Linked DNA regions of Botrimarina mediterranea. The protein of the gene in region 1 binds, or shares a complex with, the protein of each later gene. Links are inferred from orthologs where the notes say so. Each region holds a gene or a part of one and is shown in the gene's direction. Other genes may lie near its edges.

Evidence for each region.
Region 2: the proteins of uvrB (region 1) and Spa11_RS13740 are in contact, whole or in part, in a crystal structure (PDB 7EGT), measured with the Thermus thermophilus proteins. The link is inferred for Botrimarina mediterranea from one-to-one orthologs. Residues at the interface, in WP_096411307.1 of Thermus thermophilus: Glu23, Leu25, Arg26, Asp27, Gly28, Glu29, Arg30, Phe31, Arg55, Glu326, Asp327, Phe328, Glu379, Ser382, Gln383, His398, Gly400, Arg401; in WP_096412145.1 of Thermus thermophilus: His654, Arg656, Phe657, Gln666, Asp668, Glu669, Lys680, Arg681, Leu682, Ser683, Lys685, Tyr686, Ala687.

The regions. Positions count from the first base shown.
Region 1 is NZ_CP036349.1:5,167,972-5,182,957, forward strand. Bases 1-2,960 are described here. They hold uvrB (excinuclease ABC subunit UvrB), read left to right. Parts: upstream 1-419; coding sequence 420-2,501; downstream 2,502-2,960. Other genes in these bases: Spa11_RS19860 (DUF1559 family PulG-like putative transporter), read right to left, coding at 1-80; Spa11_RS19870 (hypothetical protein), read left to right, coding at 2,666-2,911. Outside these bases: Spa11_RS23350 (hypothetical protein), read left to right, coding at 3,087-3,248; Spa11_RS19880 (homocysteine S-methyltransferase family protein), read left to right, coding at 3,387-4,325; Spa11_RS23485 (autotransporter family protein), read right to left, coding at 4,590-7,580; Spa11_RS19895 (SGNH/GDSL hydrolase family protein), read left to right, coding at 7,946-9,079; Spa11_RS19900 (DUF1569 domain-containing protein), read left to right, coding at 9,195-9,695; Spa11_RS19905 (metallophosphoesterase), read right to left, coding at 9,668-11,584; Spa11_RS19910 (DUF1501 domain-containing protein), read right to left, coding at 11,873-13,345; Spa11_RS19915 (PSD1 and planctomycete cytochrome C domain-containing protein), read right to left, coding at 13,453-14,986. UniProt on the Escherichia coli protein: The UvrABC repair system catalyzes the recognition and processing of DNA lesions. A damage recognition complex composed of 2 UvrA and 2 UvrB subunits scans DNA for abnormalities.
Region 2 is NZ_CP036349.1:3,570,235-3,585,225, forward strand. What follows is about bases 6,622-9,586. They hold Spa11_RS13740 (ATP-dependent helicase), read left to right. Parts: upstream 6,622-6,940; coding sequence 6,941-9,232; downstream 9,233-9,586. Other genes in these bases: Spa11_RS13735 (DNA-directed RNA polymerase subunit alpha C-terminal domain-containing protein), read right to left, coding at 6,622-6,679; Spa11_RS13745 (PilZ domain-containing protein), read left to right, coding at 9,547-9,586. Outside these bases: Spa11_RS13705 (DUF6268 family outer membrane beta-barrel protein), read right to left, coding at 110-1,132; Spa11_RS13710 (hypothetical protein), read right to left, coding at 1,174-2,367; Spa11_RS13715 (hypothetical protein), read right to left, coding at 2,660-3,577; Spa11_RS13720 (P-loop NTPase family protein), read right to left, coding at 3,811-4,470; Spa11_RS13725 (hypothetical protein), read right to left, coding at 4,467-4,913; Spa11_RS13730 (DUF3592 domain-containing protein), read right to left, coding at 4,910-6,259; more of Spa11_RS13735, read right to left, coding at 6,377-6,621; more of Spa11_RS13745, read left to right, coding at 9,587-10,200; peptide-methionine (R)-S-oxide reductase MsrB, read right to left, coding at 10,208-10,588; Spa11_RS13755 (SAM-dependent methyltransferase), read left to right, coding at 10,766-11,983; Spa11_RS13760 (FdhF/YdeP family oxidoreductase), read left to right, coding at 12,193-14,403; Spa11_RS13765 (DegT/DnrJ/EryC1/StrS family aminotransferase), read left to right, coding at 14,634-14,991. UniProt on the Escherichia coli protein: A helicase with DNA-dependent ATPase activity. Unwinds DNA duplexes with 3'-5' polarity. Translocates on single-stranded DNA with 3'-5' polarity. Initiates unwinding more efficiently from a nicked substrate than double-stranded DNA.

The DNA.
Region 1 (14,986 bases):
ACGAGGATGCCAATGATGGCGACCACCACCAAGAGCTCCACGAGCGTGAAGCCGAACGCCTTTCGATTCGAAGTAGTCACAACAAGCCGTGCCTCAAAGGAAGAAAGGGCACGCAGTTTCCGGTGAAGAACAGACACACCGGGGCGGCCCCAACGCCTAGACTACAAAGACGACTCGCGGCCTTGGACCCCGAAGACGCTACTGATTTTGCTAGCTCGTGGAGACGGTGGGATGTCTCACGCAATGCCGCAACGATGCAAAGAGACGTGCTGTTCCGACCGCAAATTCGAGACGCGTTCGCGAGACCTTCCTGCGCTGTCCCGGGTTGACGCGGCTTCGCCAGTTCGCGCCACCCCCTCGATAGGTTCCAATCGAAGACCTCTCCGCCATCCGCAACCCGACTTCCGCCATCTCTCGCCGTGCCCAAGTTCCAACTCCAGAGCGACTTTCAGCCCGCCGGCGACCAGCCCGCGGCGATCAAGGCCCTCGTCGATGGCTTACGATCCGGCAAGCGTGAGCAGTGCCTCATGGGCGTCACCGGCAGCGGCAAGACGTTCACCATGGCGAACGTCATCCAGGAGCTGCAGCGGCCCGCGCTGGTTCTGTCACACAACAAGACGCTCGCCGCCCAGCTCTACAGCGAGTTCAAGGAGTTTTTTCCCAACAACGCGGTCAGCTACTTCGTCAGCTACTACGACTACTACCAGCCCGAGGCCTACATCCCTCAGCGGGACATCTACATCGAGAAGGACGCGTCGATCAATGAAGAGATCGACCGCATGCGGCTGGCGACGACCAGCTCGCTGGTGAGCCGGCAGGACGTGATCGTCGTGGCGAGCGTGTCGTGCATTTACGGCTTGGGTTCGCCGGACGACTACAAGGCGATGATGGTTGGACTTGCGGTCGGCGACATCGTCGATCGCGACGAAGTCTTGGCCAAGCTGATCGACATCCAGTACGACCGCAATGACACCGACCCGGAACGCGCCAAGTTTCGCGTCCGCGGCGACTCGGTCGAGATCTGGCCCGCCTACGAGGAGTTCGCCTACCGCATCGAGTTCTGGGGGGACGAGGTCGAGAAGCTGTCGATCATCAACCCCACCAGCGGCCAGGCGATCGACCACCTCCAGCAGATCTACATCTATCCGGCCAAGCACTTTGTGCTTCCCGAGGAGCGGATCGAAAAGGCGATCAATCAGATCAAGCTCGAGCTCTCGGGGCGCCTCGAGTTCTTCAAGAACGAGGGCAAGCTCCTCGAAGCCCAGCGTCTTTCCGCGCGGACGCGCTACGACATCGAGATGATGCTCGAAATGGGATATTGCCCGGGCATCGAGAACTACTCGGCGCCGCTGTCGGGCAAGGCGCCGGGCGATCCGCCGAATACGCTCTTTGACTTCTTTCCCAAGGACTACCTGCTGTTCGTCGATGAAAGCCACGCCACCGTCAGCCAGGTCGGCGCGATGTACAACGGCGACCGCGCGCGGAAGACGACGCTCGTCGAACATGGTTTCCGCCTCCCCAGCGCGCTTGACAACCGTCCGCTGAAGTTCGAGGAGTGGCAAGAGCGCGTGGGCCAGTGCGTCTATGTCTCGGCGACGCCGGCGGACTTCGAGCTGGAGCGTTGCGGCGGCGAAGTAGTCGAGCAGATCGTCCGCCCCACCGGTCTATTGGACCCAATCATTGAACTATCGCCCGCCCGGGGGCAGGTGCCGCACCTCTTGGAACAGATCAAGGAACGCGCCGCGAAGAGCGAGCGTGTGTTGGTGACGACGCTCACTAAGCGACTCGCTGAGGACCTGTCGGCCTACCTCACGGAGAAAGGCGTCCTCTGCAAATGGCTGCACTCTGAGCTTGACGCCTTCGAACGCGTCGAACTGTTGCGCGACTTGCGACTAGGGAAGTTCGACTGCCTTGTGGGCGTGAACCTGTTGCGGGAAGGCCTTGACCTGCCGGAGGTGTCGATGGTCGCCATCCTTGACGCCGACAAAGAGGGCTTCCTGCGGAGCGAGACTTCCCTGATGCAAACCATCGGCCGCGCGGCCCGTAACATCAACAGCAAGGTGATTCTTTACGCCGACAAGGTCACCAATAGCATGCAGAAGGCGATCGACGAGACCGAACGGCGCCGGACGCTGCAACAAGAGTACAACAAGGAGCACGGCATTACGCCTGAGACAATCAAGAAGGCGATCCGCCGCGGTATTGAGTCCGACGCTGCCGCCCATCAGCGCGCGAACGCCGCCGTGGGCCGCGACGACGAAACGCAGTACGTCACCGAGGAGTACATCAACGAGCTTGAAAAGGAGATGTACGACGCGGCCGACCAGATGGAGTTCGAACGCGCCGCGATCCTCCGCGACCGGATTGAGAAGATGCGTGAGTCGATCGGCCAGAGCATCAAGAGCGTCGAGGCGGGCATCAAGAGCGCCGGCAAAAACCGCAAAGGAAAACGCGGAGGTACGAAGAAGGCGAAGGTGCCACGGCCGAAGAAGGGCGTCTAGCGATCACTTCTCGCATCGCTACACATCAGCCTCAGCCGAGGGCGGCAGCCCAGGGCCGAACTACGAGAAGACTCGCGCAAAGCCGCCAAGGCGCAAAGCTGGCGTGGCGTTGACTGCTTCACTTCTGTTGCATTCACTCGGCGACGCAAACTAAACTATCAGCCATGGACACGACGCAGGACCTCCACGGTTTCAGCCAGTTCTTGGCGAATCGGCTCGCCGCTGGCGATAGCGCGCTCCCCGAGGAGATGATTGCCCTCTGGCGATCCGAGCACCCGTTGCCTACCGAGATTGCCCAGAGCGTTGACGCTTTGCAACTCAGCCTCGACGATCTCGAAGCCGGCCGCACCGAAGACTTTGATATCGCTAACGACGCCATCCGCCAGAGCCACGGCTGGCGCGCCAACTGATGGCGTACCAGCTCCGTTACACGGCGACGGCTGCAACGGAGTTGCGGGCGACTACCGACTGGATCGCCGAACGCGCCCCAGATACCGCCGAACAGTGGTTCGAAGGGTTTGTCGAGTTGCTCGCGACGCTACGGCTCAATGCCCTGGCACACGGTCGGCGCCGGAGAACTCGCTGGTGGATGTCGAAGTTCGGCAGGTCATTAATCGGACAGCAAGCCTCCGAATCAACCGCGCCCTCTACACCGTGACGAATGACACGGTCGTCATCCTCGGCATTCGACGGCCGGGGCAGCGACTGCTGACAAAGCGAGGCCTGCGGGGACGGCTGGCGGAGTAGGGGCTGTCCCACGCCTAGACGCCCAGTCGCAATTTAGGCCAGCTTCGCCGCTTCGCGCCTCCGCGACTTTGCGTGACGCCGCCGCTACAATCCGGCCTTGGATCGGACGCCCCCTTCCGAACCCCCCAAGGCCTCGTCATGCCCCGTTACCGCCACGCCCTGCCGCAGCTTGCCGGCCAGCCGATCCTGACCGACGGCGGGATGGAGACCGTCCTGATCTTTCAGGAAGGGATTGATCTGCCTTGCTTCGCGTCGTTCCCGGTGCTCGATAGCGAGGAAGGCCGGGCGCTGCTGACTCGTTATCTCGATCAACACCTCCAAATCGCTGACGGTCACGGCGTTGGGCTGCTGCTCGAATCGGCGACCTGGCGGGCGAGCCCCGATTGGGTCGCCCGCGTTACCGGCTCGCCCGACCCCACTGCCGGCATCAATCGTGCGGCGATCGATTTCTTGGCGGGCTATCGTGAGCAGAAGTCGCGCGAAATAACGCTGCCGATCAGCGGCGCCGTCGGCCCGCGGGGCGACGGCTACATTGCCGATTCTGCTATGACCGCCGACGAAGCGGCCGAGTACCACCGCACGCAGATCGAAACGCTCGCCGCCACGGAAGCGGACCTCGTCACCGCCTACACGCTCAACTACGTCGAGGAGGCGATCGGCGTCGCGCTCGCGGCGCGTGGCGCCGGGATACCCGTGGCGATCTCGCTCACCGTCGAGACCGATGGCCGACTGCCGACGGGCCAACCGCTCGACGAAGCGATCCAACAGGTTGACGAGGCGACGGGCGCCTCGCCCGCCTACTACATGGTCAACTGCGCGCACCCGACGCACTTTGCGGAGGTGCTCGATGGCTCAAAGCCTTGGACAAATCGCATCCACGGATTACGGGCCAACGCCTCGACGCTCAGCCACGCCGAGCTCGAGGCAATGACCGAACTCGACGACGGCGACCCGGACGACTTGGGGCGCCGCGTCGGTTCGTTGCGTGAGAGGCTGCCGCACCTGTCGGTGCTCGGCGGCTGTTGCGGGACCGATCATCGCCATATCGCCGCAATCGCCGCCGCGTGTTTCGGCTAAGTGATCGCTATAGCGCACTTCATTTTGCCGTAGCGTCTCGCGCAGAGACGCGGAGACGCAGAGGGTCGGCAGCGAAGACTCACGCAAAGCCGCTAAGGCGCAAAGACAAAGATTGGCAGAAGAAAGACCGCGACTGTAGACGAACGCGCACCTATGTGCCCTTCGCGACTTCGCGCCTTTGCGTGAGCCTTCAAGATCTTCAACTCTGCTGTCTCCGCGCCTCTGCGCGAGACGCTACGGCAAAACGAAGAGCGCTAGAAAGCATCACCACACGTACTCCACACCACCCGAGCCGATGTGCATCGCTTGGTAGTCGTTGACTTGCAGGTCGTATCCGCCGAAGAGGCGGGTCGAGGCGCCCATCTGCAGGTTGAGGCCGGTTCCCAAGAGGGCCCAGTCGCGGCCGAGGTCAACGCCTTGCACGGCGAAGCCGCCGCCGACGCCGGGTAGCGACGCGGTGAACGCTTGGTTGGTGTCGAGGAACTCGTGGACCCACGCGGCGCGCAGCTCGGGCGTTAGCGTCCGGCAGCAGGTCCGGGCGATGTCGGTCGAGATCCGCCCGCCGACGATGCTGCGCATCGAGTGCGAGTCCATCGCGTCGACGGTCAGGTTCGCCGGACCGGCGCCGTTCTCCGTGAAGCCTTCTTGGCCGATGTAGACGTACTGCAGCGCCGCGTAGGGCTGCGTCGTCCAGCCGGCGTGGCAGAACGAACGGCCCCGTTCTAAGTACGCCGTGGCTTGCCCGCCATCCACGTTCGCCTGCGCGACGCCGCCCACGGCGCCGACGCCGATGTTGCGGCTCGAGGCAGTGTGGTTGTAGCCGCCGCCGCCCAGCGCGATCCAGTAATCGCAGCCGTCAAAGCCGACGAGGTAGCCGCCGAAGTGGTAGCTCTCGAGTTCCGTTGACTGCGCGAGCGTGTCGCCGCTCAGTTGGCCCCACGCCGTGTTGCCCCAGAAGCCGGCCGCCCAGTTCTCGGCGATCGCTTTCTCGATGGCGAACTGCGTGCCGCCGAGGCCGTAGTCGAAGCCGTCGGCGTTGCCGTCGCCGTCGGCCGAGCCGCCCATGCCGTAGCCCGTCACCCACGCACGGTGGTTGGTCACGTTCGTCGGGTACGAGGAAGCAGCGCTCGCGCCGCCCGGCACGTACGACACCAGCATGAAATCGGCGCCTTGTTGGTCCGACGCGTCGGCGTAGCCCGAGCTCGACAGCGGGTCGCCGGGGGTCATCCGGCCACGCAGCCGCTGCGCTAGCTGCGAGAGATAAAACGTCGCGTGCTGCTGACTCGCGGTCAGCGACGAGCCGTAGATCGAACCCGTCAACTGGTCGAGCGACATCAGCACCTGCGATGTCGACATCGGCGACATCTGGTCGATTAGGCCCTGCAAGTCGTGCGGCGGGTGGTGGAGGTGGTCGAGGAACGAGCCCAGCGACCGCTGGTTGACGGTGTGGCCCAAGGTGTGGAAGTCCGCTTGGCTCGCCACAAGCGTGAAGAACGCCGTGTCGGACGTGTAACCAAGCACCGCGTCGAAGAACGCCAGGTCGTCGCTGATGCTATCGAACGTGCCGTTTACGTTGTGACCGGCTTGGAGGAATGTGTAGGTCGAGCCGGCGGTGTAGGCGGTCCCTGACGAGATCACCACCACCGTGCCGCCGTTGATGTTGAAGTCGACTGCCGTGATCAAGTCGTTGTTGACCCCGGCGGTAGTTCCGCCGTCATTGATCTCGATCTGGAGGGTGCTCCCGGGGTTAAACTCGGCGTCGTTGTTGACGGCAAGCGTGCCGATCGAGTTGCCCGGCCGCACCGTGCCGTTGGAGATAAACGAATTGAGGGTTCCAGTTCCGCCCAGGGCGCCGAGGCCGTTGACGGTCACTTCGGACGAGTGCGTGCCGTTGATGACGAGGGTTCCCGCGTTAACCTGCGTGGCGCTGCCGTAGGTGTTCGCGCCGCCTAGCACCAGCGTGCCCGCGCCGGTCTTGATGAGTCCGCCATCGCCGGAAATGTCGTCGGCCCAGGTGGAGGTCTGTCCGTTGGTGACCTCGACGTTCGCCGTCGTGCCGGTGTGGAGGTACAGGCCCGCGCCGGCGGTAGTGCCGTTGGAACCGGGAGACATGTTAAAGCCACCCTGGCCAGCCGTCACTTGCGAGCCGCTGACGCCTGAGTCAACGATGGTCAACGAGCCGCCCTGGCGGACGAAGATGGCGCCGCCCATGCCGTTGCCGCCGTTGCCGCCATCGCCGGCGCGGCCGCCGCTGCCGCCGCCAAAACCGCCGCTGCCGCCATCGCCGGCGCCGGCGCCGTCGCCGCCGCCGCCGCCGCCGCCCGCACCGAAACCGCCGTTGCCGCCATCGCTCAGACCGGCGCCGCCGCCGCCGCCGCCAAAGTCGCCGCCGGCGCTGCCCGATGAGAAATTGACAGCGGCCCCACCGCCGCCGCCGCCGTAGGTCTGGCCGTTGGTTCCCGGGATGGACGACGAGGACCCCGAGCCGCCCTCACCTCCTCCACCGCTGCCGGCGGATGAACCGGAAGCGTTGCCGCCCGGAGCGGAGACGCCACCGCCACCGCCACCGGCATCGCCAAACAAGTCACCCGTGCCGCCTGGGGCGCCGAACCCGCCACCGCCACCTCCGCCTGATGTAAAAGGTGCTGAGTCGCCACCATTGCCGCGGAAGCCGCCGCCGCCGCCGCCGCCGACCGCACTTGACGCCGGATCGCCGCCACTGCCCCCGGTAGCTTGATTGCCGGTAAAGGCAACGCCAGAGATCGTCACCGTCGCGCCGTCGTTGACGAACAGAGCCCCGCCGGCGCCGAGGCCGCCGCCGCCCGTTCCGCCGAACTGGCTACCGCCGCCCTTTCCGCCCTGCGCGTGGCCATTGCTGAGGTTCAGGTCGCTCACCTCTACCACGCCGCCGCCGATGAACAGCAGCGCGTGCTGGGTGCCGCCATCGACTGTGTTGCCGTTGCCGGTGATCGTGATGTTCTGGCCAGTGCCGAGGATCGGCGGCAAGTCGTTGGCGATGCTGATCGTTCCCAGCGACGAGCTAAACGCGATGCTGTGCGTCCCCGCGCCGGCCGTGTTGAGGTCGAGGATCGCCTGACGCAGCGAACCGGCGCCGGAGTCCGTTGCATTCGTCACGAAGTAATCCGCCGCCCAAGCCGGCGGCGCGCCCGCCGCCACGAGGGCCGCGATCGTCGCGGCGGGGACCATCCAGCGTTTGGCGCGCAACGCAAACAGCTCGCGGAAATTGATCGCCATCGTCGTGACTTCCCTAACTGGTTGGCCTGTGTGGTTAGGGACGCAAGTCGCTGACACCCACTGGCCCGAACGCTTCCCTGCGACACCGCTTCGCGAACCGATCGAACGGTGCGCTCGCTGCCAGGGGCGTTGTGGCGCAACGGCCCGCTGGCATAGGCATTGCCATCGTCCCCCCATCCGGGCGACCCCACTGACGAAATGGGGACCGGCAAAAACGAACGGCATGCGACGCGCTTGCGGAAATCCCCGCCGACTTTTCGTCAACTCGTCTCATGCCCCGCCATGAAGGACGGTCACGCGCCGCCGCGCGACGTGATATGCTAGGCGTTTCCCACTAGACGCCCTCTCCGCCGCGCGTTGCTTCGATGAACCTGCTACTCACTCGTTGGTTGCTAGCACTGCTCTCGTGCGCACTTGCACCGCTCGGTGCGCTCGCCGGCCCTTACACCGACCTCATCGTCTTCGGTGACAGCCTGTCGGACGTGGGCAACACGTTCTCATCGAGCATCGCCTCGCTGTTCATCGACACCGACGATTACATGGGCCGATTCTCTAACGGGCCGGTCTACGCCGAACGGCTCTCGATGGGCCTCGACCTCGGGACGCTCACGCGCGACGGCGTTGGCGGGGATAACTTCGCCTATGGCGGCGCCGAGACCAACGGCCCCGGCGGCCTTGAAGGGTGGTTCATCAACTCGCTCAGCGAGCAGGTAACTAGGTACCTCAATCGCATCGACGGCGCGACGCCCGACCCGCAGACGCTGTTCGTCGTGTTTATCGGAGCAAATGACTTTTTGCGTGCCGACGAGACCAACCCCGCGACGCCCGCGGGCGTCGTGCAGACGCAAATCAACCGCCTTATCAATGCCGGCGCTCGCCAGTTGCTCGGCGTGAACCTACCACTACTAGGGCTCACGCCCGACTACAGCGCAAACCCAAGCGAAGCCGCCACCAAGAGCAGCCTGGCAGCGACCTACAACGACGCGCTCGAGAATGTCTACTCGACCCTCGAAACCACGAATCCCGCCGTTACGATTCACCGGCTCGATGTCGAGTCGCTCTTCAGCAGCTATCTCGACAACGCCGCGTCGCTCGGTTTCACCAATACGGTCGATCGAGGACAGGACGTGCCGGGCAGCTCTTACGACCGCGCCCCGGGGTATGTCTTCTGGGACGGCGTCCACCCGACGCGCGAGGCCCACGCCCTGCTCGGCGAAGCGGCGATCCGAGCGGTCTTGCCCGAGGGCGATTACAACCGCGACGGCATGCTTAACGCCGCCGACTACGACGCCTGGCGAGCCGCTTACGGCACGACGTTCAACGCCTTTGCCGGGCAAACGCCGTCGCTCGCCGCCGACGGCAACGGCGACGGCCGCGTTGACGCCGCGGACTACACGCTATGGCGCGACCTGATGAGCGCCGCGGCGGTCGCCGTGCCGGAGCCGGCGGGGGTGTGGCTAGTTGTCGCAGCGCTCGCAGCGAGTTGGCGGCGGCGTTAGGTTGTGGGAGCCGAAGAACCGGACGCTAAGGCGTGCCGGCTGATGTTCTCAGGCAATGGCTTATCAGCCGCGGGGCCTTAGCCCCCGGTTTTGTACTCAAAGAACGCCACAGCCTATGCCCAAGCTCCGTACGCTGCGTCTCGCCACGCTGGACGACGCGATCGCCGAGATCGAGCGCCTGCGTGACCACGGCTACACGCCGCGTGGACGGTGGAGCCTGTCGCAGATGAGCGACCACCTGACCAAGGTGATGCGTGTGGGCATGGACGGCAGCATGCCACGGCTGCCTTGGCTAGCAAGAAAAATGGTCTGGCCGTTGGCGAGGTGGACGCTGTGGCGCGGCGCGATGATCTCGGGAGCGCCGGCTCCGAAGCCGGTCTTGCCGGCAGAAGCCCGCGACGACGAGTCGGCGATCGACCGGTGCCTCGCGACGCTCGCCGAGGCGCGCGACCGCCGCGAACCGATCCCGCCCTATGTCTTGTTGGATGGCCTGACGCTCGACGACTGGAAACGCCTGATGGTCATCCACGCGCAGCACCACCTCCGTTTCTTGGAACCGACGCCGACGCCAACGCCTCAAGTCGCCGCTCAGTCCACGCGCTCGAACCGCGCGTAGTTGGCGTTTCGGGCGCGGGCGTCGGATGTGCCGCGCCAGACGATCTCGGCGGCGGGGCGGTCGGGGTCGTCGACGTCGCTCTGGATGGCGGCGAGTTGGAACTCGCTCCAGCGCTGGCCGCCCTGATGACGGGCGAGGACGTTTTGCGGCACGGTCAGCTCGACCTCGTAACCGCCATCGACGCGGCGGGCGGCGCCCTTCACGCCCTTCATCTGCCGGCGGCTGCCGCGGTTGGCGAACGCGCGGACGGTCGCCTCGCCGTTCTCGTCGGGCGCCGTCACCGAGAACCGGTACGTGCCGCCGCGCTGCCGGGGGTCAGCCATCCGCTGCGAGTCGGGCCGGGCGTCGAGCAGCCACTGGAGGCGGTCGCCGGCGACGAGCTTCTCGTCCGTCACCTTCGCCGAGAAGATCAGCCGTTCATCGTCCTGCGCGACGGTGAACGCGAACGAGCCGTCCTTCGGCCCGGTCCAGTCTTGGATCTGGCCGATCAACAGCGGCTTCTCGGGCGTCTCGTAGGCGGGCTCGGGCCAGGGCTCGATCTCGCCGTCGAGCGTGAAGTCGCCGTCGTAGAACGGGCAGAGGTGGCGGCGGTCGATGATCACGGGGATCACCCGCTCGGCCGAGAGCGGCGCCCCGTCGCCCGTCGGCTTGCTGCGGACGATCGCCGTAAACGTGCCGCGTTGCAGCGACTCGAACGCGATCGGCTCGTCGAAGCGGATGCGGATGCGTTGCTCGTTGGATGACTTCTTGTCGGCGGCGATCTTGAGGCCGTCGGGCTCAACGGTTAGGCCCCGCAGTGGCAAGCCATCGATGCGGCCGGTCAACTCCACCGCCTCGGCGAACTCGTTGTCGAGCTTCACCGATAGTTCGCCCTCGGAGAAGCCGGTGTGGTCGTCGATCAAGATCGGCTCGACCTCGACACGGACCTGCCGCAAGAAAGCGCCGAAGCGCTTCGCGCTCTCCTCGGTCACCACGTCGGCGGGCAGGATGCCGTCGAGCCGCAGGTTCACCACGTGCGGGCCGTCGGGCTCCATCGTCAGCCACATAACGTGGTCGAACTCGCCGTACTCATTGCCGCGTAGTAGCGACCCGCCGCCAGTCGTCGCCAGCGCGTAGTACTGCTGCTCGTTGCGTTGGTACTGCGCGTAGTGGTGGACGTGCCCCGCGAAGACCGTGTGCGGCCGATCGACGAGCATCGCTTCGACCTTTTTCCAATTGGTCGGGTCCTCGTCGCCATTCGCGATCGCGCGCTCGGCGTAAGTCCACAACGGCTTGTGGAGGAAGACGAGCGTCCACCGCGCGTCGGCGTGATCGGCGAGGTCGGTCTTGATGAAGTCGAGTTGCTCTTCGCTGATGTGCTCGGGGCCCGGGTCCTCGCTACACAGCGCCAGGAAGTGGACGCCGCGGTAGTCGAACGAGTACCACTCGCGCCCGAACTGCTCGCGCCAACGCTTGTGCAGCTGTGGGTTGGTGACGTCGTGATTGCCGGCGACAAAGAAGAACCGCATCTCCATCTCGTCGATGAAGCCGAGGAACTCCTCCCACATCTCGTCGATCCGCTGGGGGTCCTCGGTGTAACCCTCGATGAGGTCGCCGACGGACATCACGAACTCGGGCCGCAGCAGGTTGAGCTTTCGCACCGCGTCCATCCAGATGCCTGGACGGTGTCCGCCGGTGCGGTCGGTCATGATCGCGATCTGAAACCGATCCGGATCATTGAGGTGCGGCTTGTCGGACCAAGGCTTAGGCCCTTCGATCGCGGGCAGCACCAGCGCTGAAGGGTACTTCGCCTGCGCGGCGGCGTCCTCCGCATGGTCGTGGTCGTGCCCTTCATGGGCGACCGCGACCGAGGCCAAGCAACCGAACATCGCCAACAAGAGTTTCTTCATCCGATGTCGTTCCGAGGGTTGCTGTCTGTCAGAAGCCGCGCCGCATCAACGGTAGGAGGCGTCTCCCGACGCCGATTACGGCCTCTTAGCCGCACACGGAATGGTGCGCGTAATCGGGGTCTGGAGACCCCTCCCACAAGGGCGCCTATCGGCGCCGCATCTCAAGCGACAGCGACCCTACGCGACACTCGCCACGTGTGCAACCATCGCTGCGCAAGGTCGCGCTAAGACTACGTTAAGAGCAATACACAACTTGATAAACAAGGACTCACGCCAAGGCGCGAATCTTTATGCAATGAGGTCGTCAACAACGCGGGCCGGCTCGACGCCCGTCAACTTCTGATCGAGCCCTCGGAGCGGGTAGATGAGCTTCTCGTGGTCGAAGCCCAGCAGCTTCAGCATCGTTGCGTGCAGGTCGCGCACCTCGACGGGGCGCGTCGTCGGACCGAAGCCGATCGGGTCGGTCTCGCCGTGCGAGTGCCCGCGCTTCACGCCGCCGCCGGCGAGCCAGATCGTGAACGTCTTGGCGTGGTGGTCGCGGCCGAGGAAAGCCATCTCTTGCCCGCCGCGGTTCTCACGCATCGGCGTGCGGCCGAACTCGCCGCCCCAGACGACAAGCGTCTCGTCGAGCAAGCCACGCTCTTCTAAGTCGGTGAGCAGCGCATGCACTGGCTTGTCGACTTGGCGGGCCTTCTTCGTCAGGCCCATGTCGATCGAGCCGTCCTCGCTGGTGCCGTGCGTGTCCCAACCCCAATCGAAGAGCTGCACGAACCGCACGCCGCGCTCGGCGAGCCGCCGTGCGAGGAGGCAGTTATTGGCGAAGCTCTCCTTGCCGGGCTCGGCGCCGTAGGCCTCGATCGTCGCCGGCGACTCGCTGGTGAGGCTCATCGCGTCGGACGCCTCGAGCTGCATCCGGCACGCCATCTCGTACTGCGCGATGCGGGTCAGCGTCTCGGGATCGCCCCACTCGTCGTGCGTGGTTTGGTTGACGCGATTGATCGCCTCAATCGTGCGGCGACGTAGATCGGCGTCGACGCCATCGGGGTTCGACAAAAACAGCACGGGGTCGCCGTGGCTGCGGCACTGCACGCCCTGGTAGACGCTCGGCAGGTAGCCGCTCCCCCACCCCGCCTGGCCCACGTCGGGGTTCTTCCCGCCCGAGAGCAACACGACAAAGCCCGGCAGGTTTTGGTTCTCGCTCCCCAGGCCGTACGTCACCCACGAGCCGATCGACGCGCTCCCCGAGCGCGGCGAGCCGGTGTGCACGAGGAGCTGTGCCGGCGCGTGGTTGAACTGGTCGGTCGTCATCGTGCGGATGAACGTGACGCGGTCCACCGACTTCTTGAACTCGGGCAGCCGATCGCTGACCCACTGCGCCGACTCGCCGCACTGCTCGAACGGGAACTGCGGCCCGAGCAGAACCGGCTCGCCGCGCAGGAACGCGAAGCGCTGCCCGGCGAGAAGTTCTGTCGGGCACTTCTGCCCGTCGAGCTTCTTCAGCTCGGGCTTGTGGTCGAACAACTCGAACTGGCTCGGCGCCCCCGCCATGTGCAGGTAGATGACCCGCTTCGCCTTCGCCGCGAAGTGCGGCTCGCGCGGCGCCCAGGGCTGCGACGGGTCGATCGTGATCGCTTGCGACGAAGCCTGCGCCCGCTCCGCGCCCAACCACAACGCCCCCAAGCCCGCCATCCCTCCGGCGAGGAAGTGGCGACGCGTAACGCGCTCGGCGTTCAGGCGGTGGAGGTGCTGGAGCGGATTCATGCGTTCCTCCCGTGGCGTACGCCTCGGGGATTTGTAGGGTGGGTCGTGACCCACCGAAGATTCTTCATGCGAGCCCCGCGGCGTAAGCCCAGGGAGTTGGATCAAGTTTACTTCGTTAACACCGCGTCGAGGTTCAGCACCACGTTCGCCACGACCGTCAGCGCGAAGCGTTCATCCGCGCCTTCGCGCGCCAGCGACTCTTCGTAGAGTTTCACCAATTCGTCAACGCTCTCCTTCGGCAACGCCCGCCCCGCCGCTTCTTCCGCGGCCCAAGCGATCCGCTCGGCAGGCGACGCGGCGGGGCGCGCGAGCATCCTGTCCGCAAGCCCTTCGGCAAGCTCGACGTACGCCGGGTCGTTGAGCGTCACCAGCGCTTGCAGCGGCGTGTTCGTTGTCGGCCGGCGGGCCGTGCATTGGTCGCGCGACGGGGCGTCGAACGCCACCAGGCTCGGGTACGCCGCGGTCCGCTTCCAGTAAGTATAGAGCGCTCGGCGGAACCGCTCGTCGCTCTTCTCCGTCTCCCAGGTCTGGTTGTTGTAGACGCTCCGCCAAACGCCCTCGGGCTGGAATGGCATCACCGGGGCGCCGCCGAGTTTGGCGTTGAAGCGCCCCGAGAGCACCAGCGCCTGGTCACGCACCATCTCGGCCCGCAGCCGACCGCGCGGCCCGCGGGCGAGCAGTCGGTTGGTCGAGTCGCGTTGCGCCAACTCCGCCGTTATGCGCGAGTCTTGGCGGTAAGTCGCCGACAGCACCAGCTCACGCAGCAGCGGCTTGATGCGCCAGCCCATCTCGTCACGGAACCGCGCCGCCAAGTCGTCGAGCAAGTCGGGGTGCGAGGGCTCGGCGCCGCTCGAACCGAAGTCGTCGAGCGTCTCGACGATGCCGGCGCCGAACAACTCGGCCCAAACCCGATTGACCATCACCCGCGCCGTCAACGGGTTGTCGCTCGAACCCATCCATTGCGCGAGGGCAAGGCGGTCGCCGGCCTTGCCCGGTAGCTCCTCGGGGACGGCCGGCTTCACCTCCTCGGTCGGCGACAGCCATGCGCCGCGGTCGAGCATAAAACTCTTGCGACGGAACGCGTCGGCTTGTTCGACAAGCACAGGCGCGGCCGTCGAGGGGATCGCCTTCCGCTGGGTGACGAGTTCGAGCTCCCGTTCGCGTAGCTTCCGCAACGCCTGGTCGCTCGCCAACGCGGCGACGGTGGCGTTGTCGGTCGTTGCAAGCCGGAAACGCTGCATCACCAGCGGCCCCTGGCCGTCGATGGCCATGTCGTGCTTGAGCTCGACGCGCAGGCGGTCCCCCTCGCCGAGCGTCACCGGTTTGTCGAGCACAAACACCGCCCACCGCGGTTTGCGCATCCGTGTGTAGGCGCCCCAACCCCCCGTGCTGTCGTTGATCGACTCCAGGGGGCTGAAGAACCCCTCGGCCTCGTCGGCAAGGACTTCGACGAAGAGCAACTCTTCCTCGGGCGTCTTGGTCGCTTCGTCGGCGCTGGGTTCCGTTGTCGCGCTGACCTTCTGCGTTCCTTCGTCCGCATTGTCCGCGCGATCGATCAGCACACGCAGCCGAGACAGGATGAAGCCATACTCGGGCAGCTTCAGCGCGGCGGCCGGGTCGAGCGGCGTCACGTCGATCCGC
Region 2 (14,991 bases), 1.6 Mb from region 1 along the record:
TTTGTAGGAGGCGTCTCCAGACGCCGATTACGCGCACCATACCGTAACGGCCAAGAGACCGTAATCGGCGTCTGGAGACGCCTCCTACAGAGTCAACTGCGCACCACGCTCAGTAAGACCACCCGACGCGAGCCACCAGCGAGTCATCCAGCGACACGTCTTCGCCGGTGTTCTGGTACTCGATGCTGCGGCCGAAGACGTACGCCAATTCATAACGGCGTTTGCCGGCGAGCAGGCTGCCGGGGCCGGCTTTGGTTTCGTAGCCGATGCCGACGCCCCAGCTCGACAGATTGAGCGTGTCGGTCGTGCCGTCGGGGCGCTGGACGGCCCAGGCGCCGCCCCCGAGGTCGCCGGCGAGGTAGACCGCTCGCTCGGCGCCCGCCTCGTCCTGAGGCAACCGCCAGACGACCCGCGGCCGGGGCATCATCAGTTCGTAGCGGACGTCGCCGCAGTCGCGGATGAAGCCCGCCACGGGGATGACCGACAGGTCGTCGCGGTTCAGATACGCGGCGCCGAACAACCACTGCCACTCTTCAGACGCTTGGTAGACCGCCGCGGCGAAGCCGCTGAAGCGCAAGGCGTCGCTGTCGTCGAGGCTGTAATCGTCGCCATAGAGGCCGGTGCTGAAGCTGCCTCGGAAGCTCCAGCGCTCGTTGAACTTCTTAAAGGTTGCGAACGACAGTTCGAAGTCGTTCACGCTCGATGGGGCGTCGATCGTGCTGGGCCCGTCGAAGAGGTGCAGCCCGGCTCGGGGCGTGATCAACACCGGCGTGCCGAAGACGAACGGCGGCACGCCAAAGCTCACCGCCGCGGACAGGTTCGTGTGACCGAGACCGTCGCTCTCGAGCCGTGGCATCCAGCCGGCGTTGAGTTCGACGCCCTGGAAGATTCCACGCTGCGTTGGCGCCGCCGGCGCCTCGACGGCTTCGATCGGGGGCTGGGCGACCGCGGGCATGCCGATCGCCTCGGTGCTCTGCGCCAATCGATACTCGGGCTGCGAGTCGCTGTCGCTCGCCCACCGGGTCTCATCCGTCGGCGAAGCCGGCAGCCGCTTGGGCAAGTCCTGCGCAGCAGTGCCGGCGCCGCCCATCGAGCAGACTGCCGCTAGCACCAACGAGCCTAGACGCAGCATAACGATCGCAGCCTCCTGCCCTTCGTTTCCGTGACCTGTCATCAGTAGCCGATGCCCGCACGGAACATGATCGCGTCGTCGAGCTTTCCTCTGTAGGGGTCCTGGCTCTCGAAGACCAGCTCTCGATCAAATGCGTAGCCGATCTCCAGATGGCCGGTCGCCTGACGCGGCGTTTGCCACTCGACACCAAGGATCGCGCGGATGTCGTTGTAGTCGACGCGGTCGCCGAAGCCTGCGCGTTCGAGCGTCCACGAGCTTCCGCCATACTCACCGGCGACGTACCACCACCAATCGGCCGTCCCAGACGAGAACCAAGTCCGCCGGATCTTGGGGTTCGGGAAGACGAGGTAGAGGTCCCATTCCGGCGAAGGACGCCAGCGTACGCCGCCTGCGGGCAGGAGCTTGGTGCGTACGCGGTCGAGGTAGACGGCGCCGAGTAGGAAGTCGAATTGCGGGGTAATCGACACAACGCCCAAGCCACGACCCAACAGGCGGACCGTGTCGCCGTTGACCTCTTTGAAGTCCGTCCAGACGCCGGTACGGAAACCGAGTTCGGCGCCAAACTGTGGCGTGAATTGCGGGTTCCAAGCGAGATCGAGATAGGCGTCGTACGCCAGCGGAGGCATGTCGGGGCCACGCGGCACTGCCGCCGGGTCGGCCACCGGTCCGTCAAACCAATTGAAAGCAAAGCCTGGCGTCACGAAGAGCGGCGTCTCGACCGAGCCGTTGATCGGGACCGCCAGAGTCGAGGCCACCTCCGATCGATTCATGCCGAACGAATCGACCGTGTTGTCGCCCAGAAGCAACGTGTGCTCGTACCGCAAGCGGGCCAGGAATTGCCGCCAGGTTACCGTCGAGCCATCCGATTGCTGAAAGCCGTAGACCCCGGATTGCCACCCGATCGCGTTGCCTTCACCGAAGGCCCCCGCGCTCGACGGATTCGCCAAGTTGGCTGGGGCCGTTGGCGCGCCCCACGCAGGCGACATGGGCGCCTGTGGGGCGACGGCGTAGGGGAGGGAGGTTGCTGGGGGAGGGCCGACAGGCGAGCCAAAAACGGGCGTACCCTGGCTCGTCATGTAAGGATTGAAGCTGGGCGCCGGGACGCCAAGCGTCGGCTGCGGCATGGGAGTTACCGCGGGGGCGCCCCACTCCGGTGTGGGGACGCCGTTGTACGGGAGTTGCACCGTCTGGGCGTACGCGACCGACGTCGCCACCCCGAGGGCAAGCGACAGCATCGACAGCAGCGCGCGCCACAGCCGAGATACTCGGCCGCTGCGCTTTCGCCTAGTCGAATCCACCCGACGCACTCCCTATTGCTCGCTAGGTCGCCCCAAAACAGACAGAGCTAACTACCAGCAGCGGAGCAAACGGGTCAAGATCGAGCCGGTGCGTAACCGATACAGGGGCGCAAAAAAAGAGGCGAGCCGTAAACGTTCGGCGACCAGAGCGAAGCGTCTTGGTGCTTCCACTCCGTGCGCTGACGTTTGCAACTCGCCAAAGGCTCGCTTATACGGCCTTCCCCGATACTTAGTCCGCCGAGGCCCAGCCATCGGCGCTGAGGTGGTGCGTCTTGCCCGTCGCTTGCGTGCGGTGCGAGGCGGCGCGATTCTCGACGGGTTGGCGGTACACCGCCGTGTGGACCGGGGCGGGGTGCGTGTTCTGGGTCACGCGGTTCGCGGGCGGGGCGAACAACGGCGGGGCATTGAAGTAATCGTTGGAAGAGGCCGCGTCGGTGGGCGTCTTTTCCTCTCCCGCTGGCTCGTCATGGAGGATGCTGTCGGTGTCGTCGATCTCGGGACGCTGCGAACGGACCGGCGGGGGGTTCTCCGTCGGCGCCAAGGCAGGGGCCGGCTCAACGAGAGTCGAGGAGCCATAGGTCGACGAGTCGTAGGCGCCTGACGGCGTTACGACGTTCGAGGCCGCGCTGCACGAACTGCAGGTGCTCGTGGGGGAGGACATGAACGACGCCTGAGCAACTCCGCCGCAAGCGTCACAGGCGTTGCATGCCGAAGCAGCCGCGGGCATCGACATAACCGGCGACAGCACGACCGGGCGGTTAACTGTCTGCACGACTGGCGAATACGCGACTTGGCCCCAGGTCGCCGGGAAGGTGGGCCGGTAGGCCGTCGTAGCGCCCCAAGTGGGCGTCGCTCCCCAGGTATCCATCACGACCGGACGAAACGCCGTTGTTGGCGTAGCGACACCGGCCGCAGGGGTTGCGAACGTCGTCGTGGTCGTGCTCCCGCCAAAGAGACTCCGGCTGAAGTTGGCGAGGGCACGGCCTGGGTACCAGCTATCGACCGTCGTCGTCTGAGCGACGACCGGCGCCGGGGCGGCGACAACCGGCGAGAACGCCACGGTCGGCGTCCCGCAGCACTGTGCGAACGCGTCGGCAGACAGGCCGGCGACGAGGGCGAGCGACAACGTGAGGGCGACAGGACGCATCGTGTTCTGACCGTTAGGAAAGGTGGACGGACAAATTGCCGTTGTGTTTATCTACCTCGCAGGCGCCCCGGGAGGCAACTCACGGCTTGAGTTTCCTCGCCATTTGGACGCAGATTACGATTATCCCGACCGTAACGGCGAGGCAAACCTGGCGGGTTGCGCCGATTGGCGCCGTCACTGGACACCCACCGGGTGGCCCGCCCAGACATCGACTCCGAGGCCAGAGGCCCCCCTCAGAGAAGCGTCGCGCCGCGGTCTTGCGGCGCCGGTTTCCGCTCCGAGTACGCAACGACCGGCGGCAAGGTTCGCCGCCTCCGGCTTTCGTGCAGCGAGTAGAGGTCGAACCACGTCTCGCGCAGGTCGCCATCGTGGCTAGCAAAGCTCGCCAGCGCATCACCCAGCGTCACGGGTGTCGAGCGACGTTCGATTAGCTGTCCGTATAACGCAGCGACAACGGATTCGTCGGGCGCCGCGTCGGCGACTACGGGGAGCGGAGCCAACCAGCTGCGCAGGGGACGATGCGTCGTGACGACATACCCGAGGCCCGACTCACGCCACTGCGCTAGGCGCCGTCGCTGTTCGCGACGTGGCAGGCGTTCGAATGCCTCGACAAGCAGCGTGTCGCCTTGTGGATCGTCATCCGTCAGAACATCGACGATCACCGGCCGCTTGCCGGCTTCGCGGAGTGGCTCGATAAGCGAAAGGATTAGCGTTGACTTGCCCGATCCATGTGGCCCAACAACCTGGCCTCGCCATTCGCAGCGATGCAGTCGTTCAACCACCGCGTCGATATCGCCACGCCAGGGCAGGGCGCCCGGGCGGGTCCAGCACGTCGCGAACGGGTTCGCGTCGCGCGAGGGCGGAGTAGCGGTGGTTGCAGGGGAGGCATTCATCGGAGCGGCGCGGCCTCCCCGTTCGACGTTTCTACGGCGGGAGGCTTGTCCGACGGCAGCGACAACCAGAACGGCGTCTCGATGACGCGCTGCTTGCCGCTACGGAAGAAGGCCCGCAACCGCGCCGCCCAACAGACCTTAACGATCTGGCCGTCGTAGCTGAGCGGGCTCGCCGGCATCACGACCTCGAACCGGTAGGGCGTCTCGTCGTGACGCTTTGGCAGCACCGCGGCTTTCTGCCGATCGAAGTGATGGACGAAGAAGTCTTCCTCGCCTTGCCCCGCGGTGTACCAAAGCACCGAGAACTCGATCGCCGTCAGGTCGTCGTCGCGCCAATCAGCCAAGCGATACCCGCCCGTGAGCAGCTCGCCCGGCGCGTAACGCCGCGCGCCACGATCGACCCATAGTTGCGCGCCTTCGTCTTCGACAACGGGTTCGTTCATCCGACCTCCTCCATCGTCGCGGTGGAGACGAACTCGTCCGAACGGTCGATCGCCGGCGGATGAACACACAACGGAAACCGACGACGCACCTCGGCGCGGGTGATGGGCGTGATTGTGACCTCGATCGACCAACGCACCTCGTTGTTCGGCGACACGAATGAGTGCGGCCCGGCCGTCGGCGTGCGGACCTCGAGCTCACGCCGGAACGCCTCGCCGGCGGGCGCGTCGATCCGCTTCTCTGCGAGCAGGCTCCGCCGGTACACCTCAACCGTTGCGGTGCGGCTGTCGGTCCCCTGGCGGAACGAGGCGATCTCGTCGCAAACGAGATCGACCTCCAAGGCACGCAACCGCGCCGGGCCGAATTGCAGCAGCGTCGCCTGCGCCGGCTCCCCCGAGACGAGCGGGAAGCGATCGATCTCGACCCGAGTCGAACCGGCGCCACCCACGCCGCGCGTCTCGCGCCAAGTGGACATCGTCATCCGCCAACCGATCACCGCCAGCGGCGTCGCGACCAAGAGAGCCAGGATCACCCGCAGCCAGACCGGGAAGTAGCCGACGCCTATCTGATAGGCGAACAACGCTACCAGCAGATTCCACACCAAGCAGAGGGTCGCCATCCCCGCAACGCGCCAACCGCTGGCGCCATCCACCGGCAGGCGGTGGGTCCGTGCGACTCCGGGGCTATCCGCAAGCGTTTCAATGGACGGCAGCCCAGAAGCAATCGTCGGCCGCAACGCTGTGGCGTTCGCCGGCTTTAAACCGAGCCCGATCGCGACTTGCGCTGAGCGGCGTTCGGGCGATGTCTGCGAACGCACCAGACTCCGCACGAGACCCGTGCCGCCGATCACGACCAACGAGATCGGGATCGAGAGCACCAGCCACGGCCACCAGCGCCGCCGCACGCTGAGCAAAACCTCTGCGGGGTCCTCGGGGTCGTACCAGCATTCGAGCCGGTCGCTGAGATGGAATCGCTGCAGCTCGGCGGCGGCTTCCTTCTCACTCGGCGTGTCGCGCCCGACGCCGTGGCGGGTCCAGACCCGCACCGGATCGGCGCCCACAGGAGTGAACTCGACTTCGAGCTCGGGGCAGTATTCCTCTTCGGCGAGGCCCGGTCGTTTGGCGACGCGCTGACCACGGACGGTGCAGGTGGTCTCGACGAAACCGAGCGAACGCCGCGCGAGGCGCCACTCGGGAAGCAAGACATCCGACAGGCTCCACCACAGGCCGATCACGCCCGCCGCGACGAACATCGCGTAGTAGAGCGACTCACCCACCAACGCCCACACCGGCGAACCGGTGCGGCGACGGCCGCGTTTCTTCAGCAAGAGGGGAAAGCGGCGACGCATCCAGCAGGGCAGACCACGAGGCGGGGCGGAAGGGAGCGGACATCCGCCCCCGCCTCTAGTCTAGTTTCCGGCGCTAGCGCCCGTCAGTTGGTGGATCGGACCAACTGGTCGAAGGGCTTATTTGGCCCGGCGGGCGAGGGGGGCCATCGCAGGGGCGGCCTGCTGGCGGGCCGGGCGGTAGAAGCCGACCCCTTCCAAGGCCTTGTAGACCTCTTCAAGCGTCTTCTCGCCGAAGTTCGAGATGCTCAGCAGGTCTTCGGGCGAACAGTGCAACAGGTCGTTGACCGTGAAAACGCCCTTCTCTTCCAGGCAATTCGTCGTGCGGACGGCGAGGCCGATCTCGGCGGTGCTCATCTCGAGGCGACGCTGGAGATCGTCGCTGGCGGCCTGAACTTTGTCGACCGGAATACGCGTCTTCATGTCGGGGTTCCCTCCCTTGTGGCGTGTTGTGGTTCTGCACGCGGCGCGGCGGCTAGCTCCGTCCGAGCCGCAGAATTGTCGCGGAGTTTAGCGATTCGCCGCCGACTCGGGGAGCATTTTCGCCACTTTTTCCACAAATCACGGGACCCCGCGGTGTGCTAGCGGGTGGCCCGGCGCCGGCGCCGGCCCGTAGACTTCTGTTAAGGCGCTGCCGACGAGCTGGCGCGCGCCGCTGCTACTGGCAAATCGGACGGACCCGCTGTGACGAAACTCCTTGAAGGCCTCAATCCCGCCCAACGTGAAGCGGTCGAGCATGTCGATGGCCCGCTGCTGATCCTCGCCGGGCCGGGTTCGGGCAAGACCCGCGTCGTCACGCACCGCATCGCCCACCTGTTGTCGCTCGGCGTGCCGGCGTGGCAGATCCTCGCGCTGACGTTCACCAACAAGGCCGCCGCCGAGATGCGGCTGCGCGTCGAACGGCTCGCTCCCGGTGAGAAGGTCTGGGTGAGCACGTTCCACCGCTTCGGCGCGAAGATGCTGCGGAAGTACGCCGAGCGCGTCGGCCTCGACCCCAACTACACGATCTACGACGCGGGCGACGCGCGCCAGACGCTGAAGCGGGTGATCGAGTCGCTGCAGATCCCCGTCATGGGCTACACGCCCGACCGGATCGCCGCCGCGATCAGCAAGGCGAAGAACCGCCTGATCGGCCCCGAGGAGTTCAAGCCGCGGCCGGGCAACCCGCTGTCCGAAATCGTCGCGGCGGTTTACCCCGCATATCAGCAGCGGCTGATCGCGTCGTCGGCGGTGGACTTCGATGACCTTTTGCTGCACATCGCGCGGCTGCTGCACGACGACGCCGACCTGCGCGCGAATCTCGACGAGCGCTTCCGCTACGTCATGGTGGACGAGTACCAGGACACCAACCGCGCACAGTATGTGCTGCTCCGCGCGCTGTCGGTCGATCACCCGAACCTTGCCGCGACGGGCGACCCCGACCAGTCGATCTATGGCTGGCGCGGCGCGGACCTCAACAACATCCTCGAGTTCGAGAACGACTATCCGAGCGTCAAGGTCGTGCGGCTCGAGCAGAACTACCGCAGCACGCCGGCGATCTTGTCGGTCGCCGACACGCTGATCGCTCAGAACAAGAAACGCAAAGCCAAGTCGCTGTTCACCGAGAATCCCGAAGGCCCGCCCGTGCGGCTCGTCACTTACGCGGATGGTGACGACGAAGCCCGTGGCGTCGCCACGGCGATCCGCGACGCGGTCCGCAGCGGCCGCCGGCGCTGGAGTGACTTTGCCGTCTTCTATCGGGTAAACGCGCTGTCGCGGGCGATCGAACGCGTCTTCCGCCAGCAGCAGATCCCCTTCCAGATGGTGCGCGGGCAGGAGTTCTATCAGCGGCGTGAGATCAAGGACGTGCTGGCCTACTGTCAGCTGATGAACAACCCGAAGGACGACCTCGCCTTCGAGCGGACCGTCAACTCGCCCGCGCGCGGCATCGGGGCGAAGACGATCCAGCGTCTCGGCGATTACGCGTACCGTCACGGCATCTCCCTGCTCGAATCCGCGCGCGACGCGGCGCAGATCGATGGCGTCACGAAGCGCACCGCAACGCTCGTCGCCAAGTTCGTCACGCTGATGGATACGCTCGACGCGTACGTCGGCGGCCCCGCCGAAGAAGCCGTCAGCGCCGTGCTCGAGCACTCCGGCTACCGCAAGCACTTGCAAGGGAGCGATAGCGAAGAGGACCTCAACCGGCTGGCGAACATCGAAGAGCTGCTCACCGACGCGCGGCAGTTCGACGAGGCCATGGAAGAGGAAGAAGGGGCCGAGGCGAATCTTGAAGCCTATCTCGAACGCACGTGGCTCGTGAACGAGACCGACGGCTGGGACGACGACAACGACAAGGTGACGCTGATGACGCTCCACGCCGCGAAGGGCTTGGAGTTCCCGGTCGTGTTCTTGCTTGCGGTCGAGGACGGCATCCTGCCGCACGAGCGTTCGGCGAACGATCCGACGCAGCTCGAAGAGGAACGCCGCTTGGCGTTCGTGGGCATCACCCGCGCCGAGCAAGAGCTACAGCTCAGCCACGCCCTCCGGCGGGACTACCGCGGCCAGCGCCGCATCGCGATCCCCAGCAGCTTCTTGATGGAGTTGCCGACCGACACGATGGACCTCGCGCAGCTTGCCGCAACGGACGACCTCGGCCTGGCGCCGGACGATCTGATCGGCGATTGGGGCGACGCGCCGGACGAAGAGGTCTATCGCCACGAACCGATTGCCAAAGCGCCTGAGCCGGTCACGGTCGAAGCGCCGGCCATCAAGACGGCGGCGACGCTGCTCTCTGCGGGCGGGATGGGGGCGATGCGCGTTTCGCCCGACGCGTTCAAGATCGGGATGGAGGTCGAGCACCCCGAGCTCGGCGTCGGAACGGTGCTCACTCTCAGCGGTTCGGGCAAGGGCCGCCGCGCCGCGGTGATCTTCCCCGACCACGGCGAGAAGCGATTCGTCCTCGCCTTCAGCCCGTTGCGGCCGCTCGGCAAGTAGCGCCACCCGTCTGTCACCCCTTGCGAAGCAAGTCATAAAGACCCAGATAGTGGATATCCACTTTGGGAAGTCCGTGCGCCATCGTGAGAATACGAAAAGGCTGCGGCATCGCGCTTGGCTTTGTCGGCATGCCCGTCACAAAACGCACTCTGAAACGGGTGGTCACTGAGAAACCATGTGGAAAATCCCCACGGGCCGACCAATCGCATTCGAATCTTCCTGCGACGTTGTGACGCACTTCGCGCCCACTGCCTCGCCCTAACGGCTGACGAGGCAGCGATATCTCACAGCCGGCACAGCTACGAGGGTTGATCATGTCAACCGAGATCGAACAGCTGGTGGCCCAATTCGACAACGAGTTCAACTTCCTCTGCAACATCGGCAAGGTTCCGCAAACGCCGGCCGCGGCGTTGGAGTCCCACCTGATCGGCAACTGCGCTGGTTGCAACCGCGACCTGCCGTGGCCGGCGCCACGGCCAGGATTCTGGGCCGCCCCGGTGTCGTGCCCCGAGTGCGGGCAGGTTTACTTCACCGAAGGGCGTAGCACCAACGGCATCGCGCTGCCGCAACTCGAGCCGCCAACCGATGCGCCGAGCGCACCCGCCGCGCACGGTGCGACGAACAGCTTCCTCGCCTCGGGCAGCAAAGTCTTTTCGGCGTTCTTCGGCGAAGATTGCGAGCGTGTCGAACGCCGGCGAAGCGTGCGGTATGCCTTGTCGGCGCCCGTCGTCGTTGTGCCGCTGAACGAACAAGGCCGCGCGATCGCCGAGGCGTACGACATGACGCTGCTCAACATCTCGGTCGGAGGCGTCGGCCTGATGCGCACCGGGGACGCGATCGCTGATCTAATGCTCATCGACTTCGCCGTCGCGGGCTATCCCGGCGTGCAAGCGGTCGGCCAAGTGCGCTGGCGCACGACGGCGTACGGCGTGACGAAGCTCGGTTGCGAGTTCATCAAGACGACCTAGCGATGCGTTACTCCGGCACGAACGCCAGCGACGCGGAGTTCACGCAGTAGCGCAAGCCCGTCGGCGGCGGGCCGTCCGGAAAGACGTGGCCCAAGTGGGCGCCGCATTTCGCGCAGATGATCTCTTCGCGGACCGTGCCGTGGCTCTCGTCGCGACGCGTCGTGACGGCGCCGCCGGTGGCGTCGAAGTAGCTCGGCCAGCCGGTGCCCGAGTCGAACTTCGTCGTCGAATCGAACAGCCGCTCGCTGCACACCACACAGTGGTACGCGCCGGGCTCCTTGTGATCCCAGTAGGCGCCGGAGAACGGTCGCTCGGTGCCGCAATGCTGGGTGACCTGATACTGCTCGTCGCTGAGCCGGGCCCGGAGTTCGTCGCTAGATTCAGCCATGGTGGTGTGCTGGGCAATGGGGCTGGGGACCTATCCGTGTTACTATAAAGAACCACAAAGGAACGAAGGAACAAAGGGGAAGGATTGAAAAAGCATCCTACTTACTTCGTTCCTTCGTTCCTTTGTGGTTAGTTCCTTCGTGGTTCAACCCTTCGTCGTTCGGAAGCTGAGAGATTCGTGGATACTGAGTTTGCTTACTGCGCCTGTCAGCCGGGCGTTGAGCCTGCCCTCAAGGCAGAGGTCGCGGCGCGTCAGTCGGGGTGGAAGTTCGCGTTTTCACGCCCGGGGTTTGTGACGTTCAAGCTCCCAGCACCGACGTCACCGGAGCGGTTCGAGCCCGTGCGGCTCACCTTCGCTCGCACCATCGGCTTGTCGTACGGCCGTGTCGAGGCGCCGTCGTCCGATCCGTTGAGCCTTGCCGCCCGTCTCTGGGAACACGAAGCGACCCGTGGCTTGACGGCGTCGGGCCCGCTAGCGCTGCACGTCTGGGCACGCGACAACGACCTGCCGGGTGAGAACAGCATTGAGCCCGGTCCTACGGCCGAGACGCTCGCCGCTGTCGCCGCGATCCGTGACGCGGCGCCCGCGGGGGCCCTGGTGGATCGCAGCGAAGGGGGCGAGAAGGCGCCGCCCCCCGACAAGGCCGCGACCACCGGCAAGGGGTCCATCAAGGTCGCGCTCGACATCGCGATGGTCGAACCGAACCAGTGGTGGATCGGCGCCCACGCGCTTCGCAGCCGCATCGACCGCTGGCCGGGGGGCGTGCCGCGACTGGAACTGCCCGGGCACGCCGTCTCGCGCGCGTACTTGAAGATGCAAGAGGGCCTGCGCTGGTCGGCGTTGCCGGCGCAGCGAGGAGACTTGTGGGTCGAGCTCGGCTGCGCGCCGGGCGGCGCTAGCCAGGCGCTGCTTGAGGCCGGCATGTCGGTCGTCGGCGTCGATCCGGCCGAGGTCGATCCGGTGATCGCTACGCACGCCAAGTTCGAGCATCTGCGCGCCCGGGCCAACGAGATCGCGGTCGATGAGATCACCGACGCCGACTGGATCGCCGCCGACATCAACTGCGCGCCGCAGTACACGCTCGACGGCGTTGAAAGACTGGTGACTAACTCCTCGACGCACGTCCGCGGCCTCCTGCTGACGCTCAAGCTGATTAGCCTCAACCTCGCGCGGCCCGACGTGGTGGCCGACACGATCGCCCGAGTCCGTTCGTGGGGCTTCACCGACGTCCGCACCCGCCAACTCGCCCACAATCGGCGTGAGTACTGCCTCGCCGCAATGCGCACCCGCAGCCAGCGCCGCGTTAAACGGAGTGGTGGTGCTCGCAAATTGGAAGGAGATAAGGGGGATGTTGGTGATAGGGGGGATCGCAAGCGGGCGGGAAAAGCTGATTAAGCTGCCAGCCAAAACTTTGCGGAGTGCGATTCGTAGAATTCATTTGATTGAACAGCAGTCGCTTAGCGACTGCCCTCATCAACTTATTTTTTTGGAAGCAGTTTAGACTCACAACGACGACGCGTGGCGCAGTGTGATTGAGCACATCGACCGCTTGCGATCCCCCCTATCACCAACATCTCCCTCATCTCCTTCTCTGAGATTCGACCATGCGTAAGGTCCGAACGGGCGGTGGTTGGCCGGCGGTGTTGTACACGCTGCGAAAGGCGCGCGAGTCGGGCGGGCTCTTGGCGTTCTGGCGGGCGATGCGGAGTCGGAACGCCTGCAAGACTTGTGCGCTCGGCATGGGCGGCCAGCAAGGCGGGATGGTCAACGAGGCGGGGCACTTTCCCGAGGTCTGCAAGAAATCGATGCAGGCGATGGCCGCCGACATGCAGCCGGGTATCCCGCGCGATTTCTGGGACCGCTACGGCGCGCGTGAGCTGCGCGCCATGTCGCCCCGGCAGCTTGAGCACTGCGGGCGGTTGGTGGAACCCGTTCGCTACACGGCGGCCGAGGGGCGTTATCGGCCGGTGAGTTGGGACGAGGCGCTCGACGGTGTTGCTGATCAGCTTGCAACCACATCGCCCGACGAGACCTTCTGGTACTTCAGTGGCCGCAGCAGCAATGAAGCGGGATTCTTGTTGCAGCTGTTCGCGCGGCTCTACGGCACGAACAACGTCAACAATTGCAGTTACTACTGCCACCAGGCGAGCGGCGTCGGCCTCACCAGCGTCACCGGCAGCGGCACGGCGACGATTCAGCTGGAAGACCTCGACAAGGCGGACCTCGTCTTCCTCATCGGCGGCAACCCGGCGTCGAACCACCCACGGCTGATGACGACGCTCCACGAGTTGCGGCGCCGCGGCGGCGAGGTGATCGTCATCAACCCGCTCGTCGAGACGGGCCTCGTCAACTTCAGCATCCCGAGCCGGCCGTTGAGTTTGCTGTTCGGTTCGAAGATCGCGAGCCTCTATGTGCAGCCGCACATCGGCGGCGACCTGGCCCTGCTCGTAGCGATCCAGAAGCGCATCGTCGAACTCGGCATGCACGACGAGGCATTTCTTACCAATCATGCCGCCGGTTGGGACGAACTGCATGTCGCGCTCAACGCTGCCTCGTACGACGATCTCGTTTCCAGGAGCGGCGTCGATCTGGCGACGATCGACCGCATCGCCGAGGAGTACTCCAAGAGCAAAGCGGCGGTGTTCGCCTGGACGATGGGTATTACGCACCACGCCCACGGCGTTGAGAACGTGCAGGCGATCGGCAACCTTGCGCTGTTGCGCGGCATGGTGGGCAAGCCCGGCTCCGGGTTGATGCCGATCCGCGGGCACTCGAACGTGCAGGGCATCGGCTCGATGGGCGTCACGCCGCTCTTGAAGCAGGCGATCTTCGATGGATTGCAAGAACAGTACGGCGTGCAACTTCCAACGGCCATCGGCCGCGATACGATGGCTTGCATGGAGGGCGCCACGTCCGGTGAGCTGACCACGGCGTTGTGCCTCGGCGGCAACCTCTATGGCTCGAACCCTGATTCGACGTACGCCGCCGCCGCGCTGGGCAAGCTCAAGCAGATCACCTACCTGAGCACGACTCTCAATACGGGCCACGCCCACGGCCTCGCCGACGAGACAATCATACTGCCGGTGCTGGCGCGCGACGAAGAGCCCTCGGCGACGACGCAGGAGTCGATGTTCAACTTCGTGCGGCTCTCCGACGGCGGCCCGCGTCGGCACGACGGACCACGGAGCGAGGTCGAGGTGATCGCCGACCTCGCCGACCGCGTCGCCAGACGACTCGCTGGCAATGCGAACCTCTCGGCGCTCGACTGGCCCGCGATGCTTGACACAGGGCGCATCCGCGAAGCCATCGCCAAGGTCGTGCCGGGTTGGGAAAAGGTCGGCGAGATCGATCGCACCAAAGAAGAATTCCAAATCGACGGCCGGACGTTCCACACGCCGCGATTCCCAACCGCCGATGGCCGCGCGCAGCTGCACGTCCTCACGCCGCCGGCGCTACGCGGGGCAGGGGAGGGCGAGCTGCGTGTGATGACCATCCGCAGCGAGGGGCAGTTCAACACGGTCGTCTATGAAGACGACGACCTCTATCGCGGCGTCGAGGGTCGCTGGGTGATCTTGATGCACCCCGACGATCTTGATCGCTTCGGCGCCAAGGAGGGCGATCCCTTACGCGTCGTCGGGCCGGCGGGCGAAATGCGCCACGTCCGCGCGACGAAACACCCCGCGATCCGCGCCGGCAACGCGGCCATGTACTACCCCGAGGCAAACGTCCTCGTGAGCCGCGGCGTTGACCCGTTGAGTAAAACCCCGGCGTTTAAGGGGTTGGTGGTGAGGCTGGAGAAAGAGCCCCAAGCCTGAGGGCGAGGCGAGCCGGGAGCGTCAGCGACCGGAGGAACCCTGCCCAAACTATCCAACGGCGGCGCACTCCGGTCGCTGAGGCTCCCGGCTCGCCTTCAGTCTCCTTAGGTTCTTGGACTCAGCCCCGCCCCTAGTTATTATCATCACCTGCGCAATTAGGCAGATGGAACGTTTTGCGCAGGTTGAAAGGAGACGCCGCTCGACCTTTGATCCCCTAGTGAGTCTGCCGCATGATTCCGCGCACCCGTTTCGACCTTGGATGGCGAGACCTGCTGTTTGGCTATCGGCAGATCTTTACGTCGGGCGATCGCTTGGCGCTACAGCGCGAGGTCGAGCGCTATTGGTCGCCGGACGACGAGTGGCTCGCTTGCTTGTCTTTACGAAGCGGGTTCGACGTCACCCTCGCCGCGTACGACTTCCCGCCGGGGAGCGAGGTGCTGATGTCGTGCATGAACATCGGCCCGATGGCGGAGATCGTCGAAGACAACGGCCTCACGCCCGTGCCGATCGACCTCGACATGGACACCCTGTCGATGCGGCGTGACCTGCTCGAAAAGGCCATCACGCCGAAGACCGTCGCGATCGTCC